Regions from separate parts of the Streptomyces sp. NPDC041191 genome, predicted to be linked through region 3. Evidence: riboswitches for the same ligand, from Rfam matches in the RefSeq annotation. Region 3 holds a riboswitch; each other region holds the start of a gene.
The links. Region 3 has a riboswitch for cobalamin ahead of ACZ6AQ_RS00275 (cobalamin biosynthesis protein). Riboswitches for the same ligand answer to the same signal wherever they lie in the genome.

Region 1 (5,485 bases), on a different contig from region 3:
AGCGCCTGGCCGGTCTCCCAGGCGAGCCGGGAGGGGACGGCCTTCGGGTCGACCGAGTAGAAGTTGCGGCCGGTCGGCAGGACGTTGACCAGGCCCCGGAGGGGAGAGCCGGACGGGCCCGCCGGGACGAAACCGCCGTTCAGGGCGTGCACGGCGTGCGTCAGCTCGTCGGTGGTGGCGGCCAGGCGCGGCACGACCTGCTCGGCGGCGAAGCGCAGCACGGCCCGCACGTCGGGGCCGTGGGCGGACGCGACCGACTCGACCGCCTCCACCGCCCAGTCCGCCGCCTCCATCGCCTCGACCAGCTCGCGCGCCTCCGCCTCCGCCTCGTCGGCGGTGGTGCGGGTCGCGGCCGACTCGTCCAGGCCCAGGGCCTCGCGCAGGCCGGGCAGGGCCTGCGTGCCGCCCCAGATCTGGCGGGCGCGCAGGATGGAGAGGACCAGGTTGACCCGGGCCTCGCCGGCCGGGGCGCCGCCGAGGACGTGCAGGCCGTCGCGGATCTGGGCGTCCTTGACCTCGCACAGCCAGCCGTCGACGTGCAGCAGGAAGTCGTCGAAGCCGTCGTCCTCCGGCCGCTCCTCCAGCCCCAGGTCGTGGTCGAGCCGGGCGGCCTGGATCAGGGTCCAGATCTGGGCGCGGATCGCGGGCAGCTTCGCCGGGTCCATGGAGGAGATCTGCGCGTACTCGTCGAGCAGCTGCTCCAGGCGCGCGATGTCGCCGTACGAGTCGGCGCGGGCCATCGGCGGCACCAGGTGGTCGACCAGGGTCGCGTGCGCGCGCCGCTTGGCCTGCGTGCCCTCGCCCGGGTCGTTGACCAGGAACGGGTAGACCAGCGGCAGGTCGCCGAGGGCCGCGTCCGGGCCGCAGGCGGCGGACAGGCCGGCGTTCTTGCCGGGCAGCCACTCCAGGTTGCCGTGCTTGCCCAGGTGCACCATGGCGTCGGCGCCGAAGCCGCCGTCCTCGGCGCGGGCCGCGATCCAGCGGTAGGCGGCCAGGTAGTGGTGGGACGGCGGGAGGTCGGGATCGTGGTAGATCGCGATCGGGTTCTCACCGAAGCCGCGCGGCGGCTGGATGAGGATCAGGAGGTTCCCGCGCCGCAGGGCGGCGAGCACGATGTCGCCCTCCGGGTTCCGCGACCGGTCGAGGAACATCTCGCCGGGCGCCGGGCCCCAGTGCTCCTCGACGCGCGTGCGCAGCTCCTCGGGGAGGGTCGCGTACCAGCGCTTGTAGTCGGCGGCCGGGATGCGGACCGGGTTCCTGGCCAGCTGCTCCTCGGTCAGCCAGTCCTGGTCGTGGCCGCCGGCCTCGATGAGGGCGTATATCAGCTCGTCGCCGTCGCCCGAGACCAGGCCGGGCAGCTCCTCGGCGGGGCCGAAGTCGTACCCCTCCCCGATCAGCCGACGCAGCAGGGCGACGGCGGAGGCGGGGGTGTCCAGACCGACGGCGTTGCCGATGCGGGAGTGCTTGGTGGGGTACGCGGAGAGGACGAGCGCGATCCTCTTCCCGGCGTTCGGGATGTGCCGGAGGCGGGCGTGCCGCACGGCGATCCCGGCGACGCGGGCCGCGCGCTCGGGGTCCGCCACGTAGGCGGGCAGGCCGTCCTCGTCGATCTCCTTGAAGGAGAACGGGACGGTGATCAGGCGGCCGTCGAACTCGGGGACGGCGACCTGGCCCGCGGCGTCCAGCGGGGACAGGCCCTCGTCGTTCTCCTCCCAGGCCGCGCGGGAGCCGGTCAGGCACAGGGCCTGGAGGATCGGCACGTCGAGCGCGGCGAGCGCGCCCGCGTCCCACGCCTCCTCGTCGCCGCCCGCCTGCGCCTCGGCGGGCTTGGTGCCGCCCGCCGCGAGGACGGTGGTGACGAGGGCGTCGGCGGCGCGGAGGGTGTCGATCAGCTCCGGCTCGGGGGCGCGCAGGGAGGCCACGTACAGCGGGAGCGGCCGGGCGCCGGCGTCCTCGATCGCGTCGCACAGGGCGCCGACGAAGGCGGTGTTGCCGCTCATGTGGTGGGCGCGGTAGTAGAGCACGGCGACGGTCGGGCCGTCGGTGGCCTTCGGGGTGCGCTCCAGCGGGCCCCAGGTGGGGGCGGCGGCCGGGGCCTCGAAGCCGTGGCCGGTGAGCAGGACGGTGTCGGAGAGGAAGCGGGCCAGCTGCTCCAGGTTGGCGGGGCCGCCGTGCGCCAGGTAGGCGTGCGCCTCGGTGGCGACGCCGACGGGCACGGTGGAGACCTCCATCAGCTGGGCGTCGGGCGCCTGTTCGCCGCTGAGCACGACCACCGGCTTCCCCGAGGCGCGGATCGCGTCGAGCCCGTCCTCCCAGGAGCGGAGGCCGCCGAGGAGCCGGACGACGACGAGGTCGGCCCCGTCGAGGAGGCCGGGGAGGTCGGCGAGCGGGAGCCGGGCCGGGTTGGCGAACCGGTACGCGACCGGGCCGCCGGCCGCGCGGGCGCTGAGCAGGTCGGTGTCGGAGTGCGACAGCAGCAGGAGCATGGCGAGGCAGGCCTTCCTCGGGGTTGTCCGCGCCCCGGGTGGTCGTGTGGACGGCGGGAGTTCCTGACTCACCGCCCCGAAAGCGCCGGGCCGGTTCACAGTGGCGGGACCGCGCCGGAATCTCACCGGGCTTCCTCCCCGGGGCCCTGGGACCCCATGCCGCTTGCATCCTAGATCGTGGGCTCCGGGAGCCGGGAGGGCCGGGCGGTTCCCACCCGGCCGGGGACCCCGGCCCCGCCCGGCCGAAACCTGGAAGGCGCCCCCGGTCCCGCCCGGCCGAAACCCGGAAGACACCCCCGTACCCGCCCGCCCCGAACCCGGAAGGCGCCCCCGGGACCACCTGGCCAAAACCCGGAAGACACCCCCGCACCCGCCCGCCCGGAACCCGGAAGTCACCTCCGCACCCACCCGCCCCGAACCCGGAAGGCACCTCCGCACGCGCCCGCCGGGCGCCCGGGAGTCAGGCTGATCACACCCGGTCGGCAGCCGGTTCCCCGTGGGTATGCTCGCCGCCATGCCGCCCACCCCGTCCCCGACGCCCGACCCCGGCGCTCCCCGCGTACGGGACCGGGGCGACGCCTGTCCCGGGGCGCTGCGCCTGCACTCCGCCGACGACGGCCTCCTGGCCCGACTGCGGCTGCCCGGAGGCCGCCTGACGCCCCGTCAGGCAGAGGTCCTGGCAGACGCGGCGGAGACCCTGGGCGACGGGCGGATCAGCGTCACCTCGCGCGGCAACGCGGAGCTGCGCGGCCTGGCGGAGGGCTGCGGGGCGGAGCTGGCGCCGCTCCTGACGGAGGCGGGCCTGCTGCCCTCCCCCACCCACGAACGCGTCCGCAACATCGTGGCCTCCCCGGCCGCCGGACTCGACGGACTCGGCCACGCCGACGTGCAGTTGTGGGCCCGCGCGCTGGACGAACGGCTCTGCGCCGCGCCCTGGGCGGCGGCGCTCTCGGGCCGCTTCCTCTTCGTCCTCGACGACGGCCGGGGCGACGTCACCGGCCTCGGCGGCGATGTGACCTTGGTCGCAGCGGCCCCGGACGCCGCGCTCCTGCGCCTCGGCGGCCGCACCGTCCGCGTCGCCGCCGCCGACGCCCCGCGCGCCGCGCTCGCCGCCGCCCGCGCCTTCCTGTCCGCCGCCCGCGAGGCCGGTACGGGCGCCTGGCGCGTCCGCGAACTGCCGGAGGGGCACGACGTGGACGTGCGGGAAGCGCTCGCGCGGGCCGGGATCGCGGCGGAGGACGGACGGGAGCCGGTCCCGCCCCGTGCGGCGCCCCCCGCCCCCGGCCCCCTCGGCGCCTCCGCCCTCCACGTCCTCGCCCCCCTCGGCCGCCTCACCGCCGCCCAGCTGCGGGCCCTGCTGCCCGCCGGCGAGGTGCGGCTCACGCCCTGGCGCGGGGCCGTCGTCACCGGGACGGACCCCGGACGGCTGCCCGCCCTGGAGGCGCACGGCCTGATCACCCGGCCCGGCTCCCCCTGGGCCGGCGTCAGCGCCTGCACCGGACGGCCCGGCTGCGCCAAGTCGCTCGCGGACGTCCGGACGGACGCCGTGCCGGGCTCCCCCGGCCTGCCCGTCCACTACTCCGGGTGCGAGCGGCGCTGCGGCCGTCCGCACGGCGACTGGATCGACGTCCTCGCCGTCCCCGGCGGCGGCTATCTGGTGAACGGCGCCCCCACCCCCCGCACCTCCCTGCCCGAAGCCGTGGCCACGGCCCGTACGACGAGATGAGCGAGAGCAACAGGATGTTCGACTACGAGAAGGACGGGACGGAGATCTACCGCCGGTCCTTTGCCACGATCCGCGCCGAGGCGGACCTCACGGGCCTGCCCGCCGATGTCGCCCAGGTGGCGGTCCGGATGATCCACGCCTGCGGCATGACCGACCTCGTCCGGGACATCGCGTACTCGCCGGGCGTCGTCGCGAGCGCCCGCGCCGCGCTCCGGGCGGGCGCGCCGGTCCTCTGCGACGCGCAGATGGTCGCCAGCGGCGTCACCCGCAAGCGGCTGCCCGCCGGCAACGACGTGGTCTGCACGCTCTCCGACCCGGCCGTGCCGGGCCTCGCCGCCGAGCTGGGCACCACCCGTTCCGCCGCCGCCCTGGAGCTGTGGCGGGACCGTCTCGAAGGCTCCGTCGTCGCCATCGGCAACGCCCCCACCGCCCTCTTCCACCTCCTGGAGATGGTCGCGAAGGGCGCGGGGAAGCCCGCCGCCGTCCTCGGCATACCGGTCGGCTTCATCGGCGCCGCCGAGTCCAAGGACGCCCTCGCCGCCAACACCCTCGGCCTCGACCACCTCGTCGTCCGGGGCCGGCGCGGCGGCAGCGCCATGACGGCCGCCGCGATCAACGCCCTCGCGCACGAAGCGGAGATCCAGCAGTGACCGGGAACACCGTCGGCAAGCTGTACGGCGTGGGCCTCGGCCCCGGCGATCCGGACCTCCTCACCCTCGCCGCCGTGAAGGCCATCGCCGAGGCCGACGTGGTCGCGTACCACTCGGCCCGCCACGGCCGCTCCATCGCCCGCTCGATCGCCGCCCCGCACCTGCGCGAGGACCACGTCGAGGAGCGGCTGGTGTACCCGCTCACGGTGGAGACCACGGACCACCCCGGCGGCTACCGGGGCGCCCTGAACGACTTCTACGAGGAGGCGGCGGCCCGCCTCGCCGCCCACCTGGACGCGGGCCGCACCGTCGCGGTCCTCGCCGAGGGCGACCCGCTCTTCTACGGCTCGTACCAGCACATGCACAAGCGGCTCGCGCACCGCTACGACACGACCGTCGTCCCGGGCGTCACCTCGGTGAGCGCCGCCGCCGCCCGGCTCGGGGAGCCGCTGTGCGAGGCGGAGGAGGTCCTGACGATCGTTCCCGGCACGCTCCCGGAGGACGAGCTGACGGCCCGGCTCGCGGGCACCGACTCGGCGGTCGTCATGAAGCTCGGCCGCACCTTCCCCACCGTGCGGCGGGCCCTGGAGCGGGCGGGCCGCCTGGAGGACGCGCGGTACGTG
Region 2 (5,485 bases), on a different contig from region 3:
ATCAGGTTCAGCAGGAAGCGGCGGCGGTCGGACGCCGTCTCCAGCTTCTCGATCTTCTCGACCGAGTCCATCCACTTGAAGCAGAACTGCGCCTTCTCGCGGATCGAGGGGATGTTCTCCACCGCGTCGAAGGCCGCCGCGCGGTCGTCCGGGTCGGGCAGGTAGGTGTCGAGCAGCGTCAGGTAGAACTGGACGTGCACGGCCTCCTCGAAGAGCTGACGGCTCAGGTACAGCCGCGCCTCCGGGGAGTTGATGTGCTTGTACAGCGTCAGCACCAGGTTGTTCGCCACGATCGAGTCGCCCGTCGCGAAGAACGCGACCAGGCGTCCGATCATGTGCTGCTCACCGGGGGTGAGCTTGGCGAGGTCGGCGACGTCCGAGTGGAGGTCGACCTCCTCCACGGTCCAGGTGTTCTTGATGGCGTCCCGGTAGCGCTCGTAGAAGTCCGGGTAGCGCATGGGACGGAGCGTGAGCTCGAAGCCCGGGTCCAGGAGGTTCTTCTTCTCGGTGGAGCTCATTACTGGCAGGCCTCGCAGGACTCGGGGTTCTCAAGGGAGCAGGCGATCGCGTCCGCGTCGGGGGCCGCCTGCTGGACGGGGATCGGCGCGGCGGCGGCCGTCGACGCCCGGGCCGCGCGGGCGATCCGGGTGGCCGGGCGGGAGCGCAGGTAGTACGTCGTCTTCAGGCCCTGCTTCCAGGCGTACGCGTACATCGACGACAGCTTGCCGATGGTGGGCGTCTCCAGGAACAGGTTCAGCGACTGCGACTGGTCCAGGAACGGGGTGCGGGCGGCGGCCATGTCGATCAGGCCGCGCTGCGGGATCTCCCAGGCCGTGCGGTACAGCTCGCGCACCTCGGCCGGGACCCAGGTGAAGCCCTGCACCGAGCCGTTGGCGTCGCGCAGCGCCTCGCGGGTCTGCGCGTCCCACACGCCGAGCTCCTTCAGCTCGGCCACCAGGTAGGAGTTGACCTGGAGGAACTCGCCCGACAGCGTCTCGCGCTTGAACAGGTTGGACACCTGCGGCTCGATGCACTCGTACACGCCGGCGATCGAGGCGATCGTCGCGGTCGGCGCGATGGCGAGGAGCAGCGAGTTGCGCATGCCGACGGCGGCGATCCGCTCGCGCAGCGCGGCCCAGCGCTCCGGCCAGTTCAGCTCCACGTCGTAGTGGTCGGGGTGCAGCACGCCGCGGGCGGCGCGGGTCTTCTCCCAGGCGGGGAGCGGGCCGTTGCGCTCGGCCAGGTCGGCGGACGCCTCGTACGCGGCGAGCATGATCCGCTCGGCGATCCGGGTGGAGAGCGCCCGCGCCTCCGGGGAGTCGAAGGGCAGCCGCAGCTGGAAGAAGACGTCCTGGAGGCCCATGGCGCCCAGGCCGACCGGGCGCCAGCGGGAGTTGGAGCGGCCCGCCTGCTCGGTCGGGTAGAAGTTGATGTCCACGACCCGGTCGAGGAAGGTGACGGCCGTGCGGACGGTGGCGTCCAGGCGCTCCCAGTCGATGGCGCCGTTCCGCACGAACGCGCCGAGGTTGACCGAGCCCAGGTTGCAGACCGCGGTCTCGCCGTCGTCGGTGACCTCCAGGATCTCCGTGCAGAGGTTGGAGGAGTGGACGGTGTGGCCGGGCTCGGCGGTCTGGTTGGCCGTCCGGTTCGAGGCGTCCTTGAAGGTCATCCAGCCGTTGCCGGTCTGGGCCAGGGTCCGCATCATCCGGCCGTACAGGTCGCGGGCCGGCATCGTCTTGCGGGCGAGCCCGGCCGCCTCGGCCGCGCGGTACGCGGCGTCGAACTCGTCGCCCCACAGGTCGACCAGCTCGGGCACGTCCGACGGGGAGAACAGCGACCACTCGGCGTCGGCGTTCACGCGGCGCATGAACTCGTCCGGGACCCAGTGCGCCAGGTTGAGGTTGTGCGTGCGGCGCTGGTCCTCGCCCGTGTTGTCGCGGAGCTCCAGGAACTCCTCGATGTCCGCGTGCCAGGTCTCCAGGTAGACGGCGGCGGCGCCCTTGCGCCGGCCGCCCTGGTTCACGGCCGCGACGGAGGCGTCCAGGGTCTTCAGGAACGGCACGATGCCGTTGGAGTGCCCGTTGGTGCCCCGGATCAGGGAACCGCGGGCGCGGATCCGGGAGTACGAGAGGCCGATGCCGCCTGCGTGCTTCGAGAGGCGCGCGACCTGGTGGTAGCGGTCGTAGATGGAGTCCAGCTCGTCCTGGGGGGAGTCCAGGAGGTAGCAGGAGGACATCTGCGGGTGGCGGGTGCCGGAGTTGAAGAGCGTCGGCGAGGACGGCAGGTAGTCCAGGCGGCTCATCAGGCCGTACAGCGCGGCGACCTCGTCGAGCGCGCGGACGCTCTCGTCCTCGGCCAGGCCGCAGGCGACGCGCAGCATGAAGTGCTGGGGGGTCTCGATCACCTTGCGGGTGATCGGGTGGCGCAGCAGGTAGCGCGAGTAGAGGGTGCGCAGGCCGAAGTAGCCGAAGCGGTCGTCGCCGGCCGGGTCGATCGTCGCGTCGAGACGGTCGGCGTGCAGCGCGACGAACCCGGCGGTCCGGTCCGCGATCAGGCCCTCGCGGTGGCCCACGGCCACGGAGGCGGAGAAGGCGACGGAGCCCTGGGAGGCGGCCTCGTCCGCGATGGTGAGGGTCAGGAGGCGGGCGGCGAGCCGGGAGTACGCGGGGTCCTCGGCGATCAGGCCGGCGGCCGCCTCGGTGGCCAGCTCGCGCAGCTCCGCCTCGTCCGACGCGGCGCTGCGGCCGCGCAGCGCGGCGGCGGCGACCTTGCCGGGGTCGGTGTCGGGGAGATCGGCGGTGAGGTCGGTCAGGGTCCGCAGCAGCACGGTCCCGGGTCCGTCGCTCTCGACCGCGGAAGCCTCGGCCGAAGCCGGATCGGCGGGCGCGATGGTCACGTGGGGGCTCTCCCTCGCTCGGCTCGGGGCCGCGGGGAGGGAAGGCGGGCAGGCGGGCGTCCAGGCACGACGCGCCGCGTCCGCCGGCCCACTCCGCGAGGCCCGGACGTCTGTGGCACCCGGGCCGGACGGACCGGGCGCGCTGACGGCAGGTGCTCGGACTCGCTCCGGACGAAACAGCACGAAGCACACCGTTGCGGGACAGTTCCGGATTCGCGCCGGATTCCCCTGCGTCGACAGCGAGGACGAGCATACATGTGGGGGGCGCCGCTCGTGGCACCCCCCACATGTTGTGTCACCCCGGGGGCGGAGGGGAGGCTCAGAACTCCAAGGAGTAGGTGCGCAGCGGGTGATCGGGGATCGGCTCCCAGTCCCGGTGCGGGGTGCGGACGAAGCCCAGGCGCTCGTAGATCCGGTGCGCGGAGACCATCACGGCGTCCGTGGAGAGCACGATCCGGGCGCACCCCGGGAGGGCCCGCGCCCGGTCGGTACAGGCCCGTACGAGCGCCTCCCCGATGCCCCGGCCGCGGGCCTCCCGGGCGACCACGAGCATCCGGAACTCGGCCTCGCCCTCCACGGCGATGTCGGCCCACGGCGTGCCGCCCCGGGCGAAGGTCACCCCGCCGACGATCCGGCCCGCCGCGGTCCCGGTGTCCTCCGCGACGAGGACCTCGCTCTCGCGGGCCCGCCGCGCGGTGTCCCGCAGCACCTCCAGGTAGGAGTCCTCGGCCCCGTACTTCAGCAGTCCGTCGTCCAGATAGGTGCGCCCGGTCAGCTCGCCGAGCGCCTCGTACTCCTCGGGCCGTACCGCCCTGATCGTGAAGTCCATGGGTGCAGTGTGCCCGCCGGGGACGCGGCGGGGCCCGGGGGTCTCCGGCGGAGGCCCCCGGGCCCGTCGTACGCGCGCGAGGTCAGTGCGTCGGCGCGGTGGTCTTCTCCATCTCGGCCTTCACGCCCGGGTCGCCGGCGTCCGCCGTGTAGTCGGACGGCGAGGTCTCGTCCACGCCCTCGGGGGCCTTGACGGCCTTGAGGACGAAGGTGAGGACCACGGTGACCAGGACGTTGAGGACGAAGGCGGTGAGACCGATGTAGCCGATCTCGCCGATGCCCGGGATCTCGGCGGAGGAGCCGCCGAAGTGCTTCTGGGTCGGGCTGGCGACGCCGTACGCGGCGACCGTGCCGTAGACCATGCCGACCGCCCAGCCCGCGAGCAGCGCCCAGCGGTGGAACCAGCGGGTGAACAGGCCGCCGACCAGGGCCGGGAAGGTCTGCAGGATCCAGATGCCGCCGAGGAGCTGGAAGTTGATCGCGACCGTCTTGTCCATGGTGAGGACGAAGACGAGCGCGCCGACCTTCACCAGGAGGGAGACCAGCTTGGAGACCTTGGTCTCCTGGGCCGGGGTCGCGTCCGGCCTGATGAAGTCCTTGTAGATGTTGCGGGTGAAGAGGTTGGCCGCGGCGATCGACATGATCGCGGCCGGGACGAGCGCGCCGATGCCGATCGCGGCGAACGCGACGCCCGCGAACCAGTCCGGGAACATGGTCTCGAAGAGCTGCGGGATGGCGAGCTGGCCGTTCTTCACCTTGATCCCGGCGGCGATCGCCATGAAGCCGAGCAGCGCGAGCAGGCCCAGCATCAGCGAGTACAGCGGCAGGATCGTGGTGTTGCGGCGGATGACCTCGCGGCTCCGGGACGACAGGGTCGCCGTGATGGAGTGCGGGTACATGAAGAGCGCGAGCGCGGAGCCGAGCGCGAGCGTCGCGTACGTCCACTGGCCGGCCTCGCCGGGGACGAGCGCGCCGCGCGGCTTGCCGGTCGCCGGGTTGGTCTGCGCGAACGCCTCGCCCGCCTTGGCGAAGATCTCGTCGAAGCCGCCCAGCTTGATCGGGATGTAGATGATCGCCACCGCGATGACGAGGTAGATCAGGGTGTCCTTGACGAAGGCGATGAGCGCGGGGGCGCGCAGGCCCGAGGAGTACGTGTACGCCGCGAGGACGCCGAAGGCGAGCAGCAGCGGCAGGTCCTTGACGAACCAGTGCGTGGTCTCGCCGCCGCCGACGCCCATCACGTCCAGGACGGCCTGGATGCCGACGAGCTGGAGCGCGATGTACGGCATGGTGGCGAGGATGCCGGTGACCGCCACCGCGAGCGACAGGCCCTTGGAGCCGAAGCGGCCCCGGACGAAGTCGGAGGTGGTGACGTACCCGTGCTTGTGCGACACCGACCACAGGCGGGGCAGGAAGGTGAAGATCAGCGGGTACACCAGGATCGTGTACGGGACGGCGAAGAAGCCGGCCGCGCCCGCCGCGTAGATGGCCGCGGGGACGGCGACGAAGGTGTACGCCGTGTAGAGGTCGCCGCCGAGCAGGAACCACGTCACCCAGGTGCCGAACGACCGGCCGCCGAGGCCCCATTCGTCGAGGCTGTGCTCGTTCTCGGCCTTGCGCCACTTGGCCGCCAGGAAGCCCATGACCGTGACGGCCAGGAAGAAGAAGACGAAGACGCCGAGCGCCACGCCGTTCACGCCGTCCTTCATCGCGCGTCACCTCCCCTGCGGGACCGCTGGTCCCGCTGCCACAGCTTGTACG
Region 3 (5,485 bases):
GCCCGGACCTGTCCGGGCGTCAGGTCCAGCGCGGCGGCGGCCCGCTCCTGGACGGGGACGGCTCCGGGACCGGTGCGGAGGGGCGTCCCGGGTCCGGGGCGGGTGCGGGAGGCCGTCCCGGGGCCGGCGGCCGGTGCGGTTCCGCACTCGGCGGCGGCCCAGCGGGCGATCCGTACGGCGTCGGCGAGGACGTGCCGGGCCTGTCGGGCGAGCTCCGCGCGGGGCGGGGTGCCCTCGGGCGGCCGCGGCGTCGGCCGGGTGCGCCGGGTCGTCACGGCCCGTCGGGCGGTGGCCAGCGCCCGCGGACGGACGAGTCGGAGTCTGGAGTTGCGCGCCAATGGTTCATCGGGCTTTCGAGACGTCACGGGGGCAGTCTTCCCGCTGACGGCCCGAAAGCCCAATCGGAATCCTCCGGCCCGTCGGAGACGGGGCGGAGACGGGGCGGGGACGGGCCTCCGGGCCGCCCCGGGACCGGGAACGGCCCCGGGGCGGGCGGGCCTCAGAGCAGGGGGGTGAGGAAGCGGCGGAGGGACTCCTCGTAGCGGGACGGGTCGGGGTTCCACATCGCCGCGTGCGGGGCGTCCCGGACGGTCCGCAGGCTGATCGTGCCGGGATGGTGGGCCGCGAGGTCGACGGACGGCTCCCAGGGGGCGATCGTGTCCTCGGGGCCGTGGAAGAGGAGGACCGGGGCGCGCAGGGCGCCCGGCACCGAGGCGGCGCGGAGGCGGTCGCCGTGCGGGCCGGTCCTGCCCATGGCGGCCCGGACGGCGAACGGGACCAGGGGGCCGGGGACGTGGCGGGCCGCGGCGAGGGCGCGGAAGGTGGCCTCCCAGTCCAGGACCGGGGAGTCCAGGACGAGGCCGGCGATCCGGTCGCGCACCCCCGACTCGGCGGCGGCGCGCAGGGCCATCGACGCCCCGGTCCCCCAGCCGTGCAGGACGATCTTCCCGGCGCCCCGGCGGACGGCGAACCGGAGGGCGGCGTCGACGTCGCGCCACTCGGAGTCGCCGAGATGGGTGAGGCCGCCGGGGACGGGGGGCGCCCCCTCGTCCCCCCGGTAGGTGGGGACGAGGACGGGGATCTGGCGGCGGTGGTAGAAGGGGACGAGGTTCAGCGGGTGCTCGCGGGTGGCGCCGAGCCCGTGCAGGGCGATCACCCAGACGGAGCGCGGGGCGGGCACGAGCCAGGCGGGCAGGGGGCCGAGCTCGCCCGGGATCTCCACGTCCTCGTGGACGAGTCCGAGGGCGGTCGTCGGCGTCCCCCGGTGCAGCGCGGGGGTGAGCCGGACGCGGGCGCCGGGGCCGGGGGTGCCGAGCTCGACCCGTTCCAGGCGCCGGACGACGGTGTCGGCGGTGTGCGGGGTGCGGGCGAGGACGGGTCCGAGGACGGCGTGCAGGCCGGGGGCCTCCATGCCGTACGTGCCGGGCCGCAGCGAGGCGAGGCTGCGGGTGAGGGTGATCCGGTCGGGGGTCGTGGCGTGCACGGTCAGTCTCGGATCACCGGGCAGGGGCCGCTCCGACGGCACCTTGAGGGCGAGGTCGCTGGCGTACCGGCCGGCCGCCACCGCGGCCGCGCCGACACCGATCAGGGTGGTGACGGCCGTTGCCGTCGCTGTAGCCGGGCGCACGCTCCCAGTGTCCGCAGGGTGGGGGCGGACTGCCACCCGACGTGCGGGGCGGGCGGCCGGGACGACCCGTACGGCCCCGGGGCGGGCGAACGGGACCGGCCGTACGGCCCCGGGGCGGGCGCGGGGCGGTCCGCCGCCCGGGGAGACGCGGGCCGCCCCGGGAGGCGCGGGCGGGCCCGGGTCCCGGGCGGGGCCCGGGAGCCCTCCGGGACCTAAGCGGAATCTCCCGGCACCGGATAGGGACACCATGCCGCCCGCCCCAGTTCATCTTCCGTTCATCCAGGTTGCTTACGTTCGACGAGCCACTGACGTCAAACGATTGCCTGGGTAAATGGAACACATCACGCTGCTGCTCGCCATTGTGGTCGTGACAGCTCTCGTGTTCGATTTCACGAACGGTTTCCACGACACCGCCAACGCGATGGCCACGACCATCTCGACCGGTGCGCTCAAGCCCAAGACGGCGGTGGCCATGTCCGCCGCGCTGAACCTCGTCGGCGCGTTCCTGTCCGTGGAGGTCGCCAGGACGATCTCCGGCGGGATCATCAACGAAGAGGGCATCCGCACGGAGGTGATCTTCGCCGCGCTGGTCGGCGCCATCCTGTGGAACCTGCTGACCTGGCTGCTCGGACTCCCGTCCAGCTCCTCCCACGCCCTCTTCGGCGGTCTCATCGGCGCCGCGGTCATGTCGGCCGGCTGGTCGGCCGTGAACGGCTCCACCATCGTCACCAAGGTCCTCATCCCGGCCGTCGCCGCGCCGATCGTCGCCGGCCTCGCCGCGATGGCCGCCACCCGGCTGACGTACCTGATCAAGGCCGACCCCGGGGCGAAGGCCACGGCCAAGGGCTACCGGGCCGGCCAGATCGCCTCCGCCGGTCTCGTCTCCCTCGCCCACGGCACCAACGACGCCCAGAAGACGATGGGCATCATCACCCTGGCCCTGGTCACCCAGGGCGTCGTCGCCCCCGGCTCGAACCCGCCCCTGTGGGTCGTCGTCTCCGCCGGCGTCGCCATCGCGCTCGGCACCTACCTCGGCGGCTGGCGCATCATCCGCACCATGGGCAAGGGCCTCACCGACCTCCGGCCGCAGCAGGGCTTCGCCGCCCAGACCAGCGCCGCCACGGTCATCCTGGCCTCCTCGCACCTCGGCTTCTCCCTCTCCACCACCCAGTCCTGCTCGGGTGCCGTGATGGGCGCGGGCCTGGGCCGCAAGGGCGGTGTCGTCCGCTGGTCGACCGCGACCCGGATGTTCGTCGCCTGGGGCCTGACCCTGCCCGCCGCGGGCCTGGTCGGCGCCGGTGCCGAGTTCCTCACCCAGCAGGGCCCCTGGGGCATCGCCGCCGTCGCGGTCCTGCTGATCGCCGGGTCGGCCGTGATCTGGTCGCTCTCCCGCCGCAAGCCGGTCGACCACCACAACGTCACGGCCGACGACCCGCACGCCGAGGAGCCCGCGGGCGTCGTGACCACCGCCGTCGCGGCCGTCACCCCGCCGCCGGCCGGCTCCTTCACCGCCGTCACGGACGAGGACCTCAAGGCGACCATCCCCGCCCCGGTCCCCACCGACCCGACCGCTCCCCCGGCCCCGGCCGCGAAGGTCTAAGGAAAGAACCGCATGAAGATCGACTGGGCAGCCCTCGGCTCCGTCTTCGGAGTCAGCCTCGTGGCGACCGTCGCCCTGGTGGGCCTCTTCTCCCTCGGCATCGTCGGCCTCACCAAGCAGGAGGAGGCCGCCGCCCGGGGGGACTCCGCCGCCCCGGCCCGCGCCGGTGCCTACGCCTGCTTCGGACTGTGCCTGGCGGCCGTGGCCTACGGCATCCACCTGATCGTCGCCTGACGGTCCCCGCTCCGCCGGCCGGGCGGTCCGCACCTCCGGGTGCGGGCCGCCCGGTTTCCGTGTCTGTGGCACTCCGCACAGTGCGCCGCCGCAGGTCAAGGGGGAGTTGACGCCCGTTCTCGGGGCGTGGTGGACTGCCGGGGCCATAAGAGCGCGTGCCGTGAACGGCGTCGTCCGCCCCGGAGGGCGGGCGGCACTTCCGGCACACGCCCTACGGCGGCAGCAGAGGAAGTCCGGTGCGAATCCGGCGCGGTCCCGCCACTGTGACCGGCCCCCCAGGGGGCCGGGAGTCAGGAACTCTCGCCGCCGGTCACGTCGATCCGGGGCGCGGACCCTGAGTGAGGACACAGCACCATGCCCGGCCGCTCCAGAGCCACCGGCGTCTTCGCGTACGGCGCGGCCGCGGGTCTCGCCGTCGACCTGGTCCTCGGCGACCCCCGCCGCGGACACCCCGTCGCCGCCTTCGGCCGCGCGGCCGCCGCCGTCGAACGGCGCCTCCACCACGACCACCGGGGCTGGGGCGCCCTGCACGCCGCCGTCTGCGCCGGTTCCACCGTCGCGCTCGGCGCCCTCGCCGCCCGGGCCGTGCGCGACCGGCCGGCCGCCTCCGCGGCGCTGACCGCCGCCTCCGTCTGGGCCGTCGTCGGCGGGACCACCCTGGGCCGGGAGGCCCGCGCGATCGGCGGGGCGCTGGCCGCCGGGGACCTGGAGGCGGCCCGCGAGCGGCTGCCGCACCTGTGCGGGCGCGACCCGCAGTCCCTGGACGGGCCCGCGACGGCCCGCGCGGTCGTCGAGTCGGTCGCCGAGAACACCTCGGACGCCGTGGTCGGCGCCCTCTTCTGGGGGGCGGTCGCGGGCGTGCCGGGGCTCGTCGGCTTCCGGGCCGTCAACACCCTGGACGCGATGGTGGGCCACACGTCCCCCCGGTACCGCCGCTTCGGCTGGGCCTCGGCCCGCCTGGACGACCTGGCCGGCTGGCCCGGGGCCCGGCTGACGGCCGTGCTCGCGGCCGTCGCGGGCGGGAACCCGCGCGGGGCCGTACGGGCCTGGCGGGCGGACGCGCCGAAGCATCCGAGCCCCAACGCGGGCCCGGTCGAGGCGTCCTTCGCGGGCGCGCTGGGCGTACGGCTCGGCGGCACCCTCTCGTACGGCGGCCGGGTCGAGCACCGGCCGGTCCTGAACGGGACGGGGCGGGCCGTCGAGGTGGCCGACATCGAACGGGCGGTGGCGCTCTCGCGCCGGGTGACCGCGCTGACCCTGGCCGCCTGCGTGGGCGGCCGTCTGATCGCCGACGCCGTGCGGCGCGGGAAGCGGAGGGCTTCATGAGGGGCGGGGGACTGCTGGTCGCCGGGACCACGTCCGACGCGGGCAAGAGCGTCGTGACGGCCGGGATCTGCCGCTGGCTGGTCCGCAGGGGCCTGAAGGTGGCACCGTTCAAGGGGCAGAACATGTCCCTCAACTCCTTCGTCACCCGCGAGGGCGCCGAGATCGGACGGGCCCAGGCCATGCAGGCGCGGGCCGCCCGGGTCGAGCCGACCGCGCTGATGAACCCGGTGCTGCTCAAGCCGGGCGGCGACCGCTCCAGCCAGGTCGTCCTGATGGGGAAGCCGGTGGGCGAGCTGAGCGCCAAGGGGTTCTTCGGGGGGCCCGGGGGGTCGTCCCCCGGGAAGGCACTGCACGGGGGGCGCCAGAAGGACCTGTTCGAGCCGGTCATGGCGTGCCTGGAGGAGCTGCGGAGCACGTACGACGCGGTGATCTGCGAGGGCGCCGGCAGTCCGGCCGAGATCAACCTGCGGCGCACCGACATCGTGAACATGGGCGTGGCGCGGGCCGCGCGGCTGCCCGTGGTGGTGGTCGGGGACATCGACCGGGGCGGGGTCTTCGCCCAGTTCTTCGGCACGACGGCGCTGCTGTCCCCCGAGGACCAGGCGCTCGTCGCCGGATACCTGGTGAACAAGTTCCGGGGCGACGTGAGCCTGCTCGAACCGGGTCTCGACATGCTGCACGGCCTGACCGGGCGCCGG

Region 1: it holds a riboswitch for cobalamin, as region 3 does, so the genes downstream of both, cobN (cobaltochelatase subunit CobN) here and ACZ6AQ_RS00275 (cobalamin biosynthesis protein) in region 3, are expected to answer to the same signal.
Region 2: it holds a riboswitch for cobalamin, as region 3 does, so the genes downstream of both, ACZ6AQ_RS14790 (ribonucleoside-diphosphate reductase subunit alpha) here and ACZ6AQ_RS00275 (cobalamin biosynthesis protein) in region 3, are expected to answer to the same signal.

The regions. Positions count from the first base shown of each region.
Region 1 is NZ_JBVIZC010000008.1:57,411-62,895, reverse strand. Features, by position in the region: gene cobN (cobaltochelatase subunit CobN) at 1-2,486, opposite strand, end outside; cobalamin riboswitch at 2,525-2,662, opposite strand; gene ACZ6AQ_RS17125 (cobalamin biosynthesis protein CobG) at 2,989-4,212, shown strand; gene ACZ6AQ_RS17120 (precorrin-8X methylmutase) at 4,209-4,862, shown strand; gene ACZ6AQ_RS17115 (precorrin-2 C(20)-methyltransferase) at 4,859-5,485, shown strand, end outside.
Region 2 is NZ_JBVIZC010000006.1:313,133-318,617, forward strand. Features, by position in the region: gene ACZ6AQ_RS14785 (ribonucleotide-diphosphate reductase subunit beta) at 1-518, opposite strand, end outside; gene ACZ6AQ_RS14790 (ribonucleoside-diphosphate reductase subunit alpha) at 518-2,896, opposite strand; cobalamin riboswitch at 3,027-3,153, opposite strand; gene ACZ6AQ_RS14795 (GNAT family N-acetyltransferase) at 3,216-3,725, opposite strand; gene mctP (monocarboxylate uptake permease MctP) at 3,808-5,433, opposite strand; gene ACZ6AQ_RS14805 (DUF3311 domain-containing protein) at 5,430-5,485, opposite strand, start outside.
Region 3 is NZ_JBVIZC010000001.1:48,046-53,530, forward strand. Features, by position in the region: gene ACZ6AQ_RS00255 (hypothetical protein) at 1-275, opposite strand, end outside; gene ACZ6AQ_RS00260 (alpha/beta hydrolase) at 500-1,627, opposite strand; gene ACZ6AQ_RS00265 (inorganic phosphate transporter) at 1,959-3,227, shown strand; gene ACZ6AQ_RS00270 (hypothetical protein) at 3,240-3,461, shown strand; adenosylcobalamin (AdoCbl) riboswitch at 3,686-3,762, shown strand; gene ACZ6AQ_RS00275 (cobalamin biosynthesis protein) at 3,816-4,787, shown strand; gene ACZ6AQ_RS00280 (cobyric acid synthase) at 4,784-5,485, shown strand, end outside.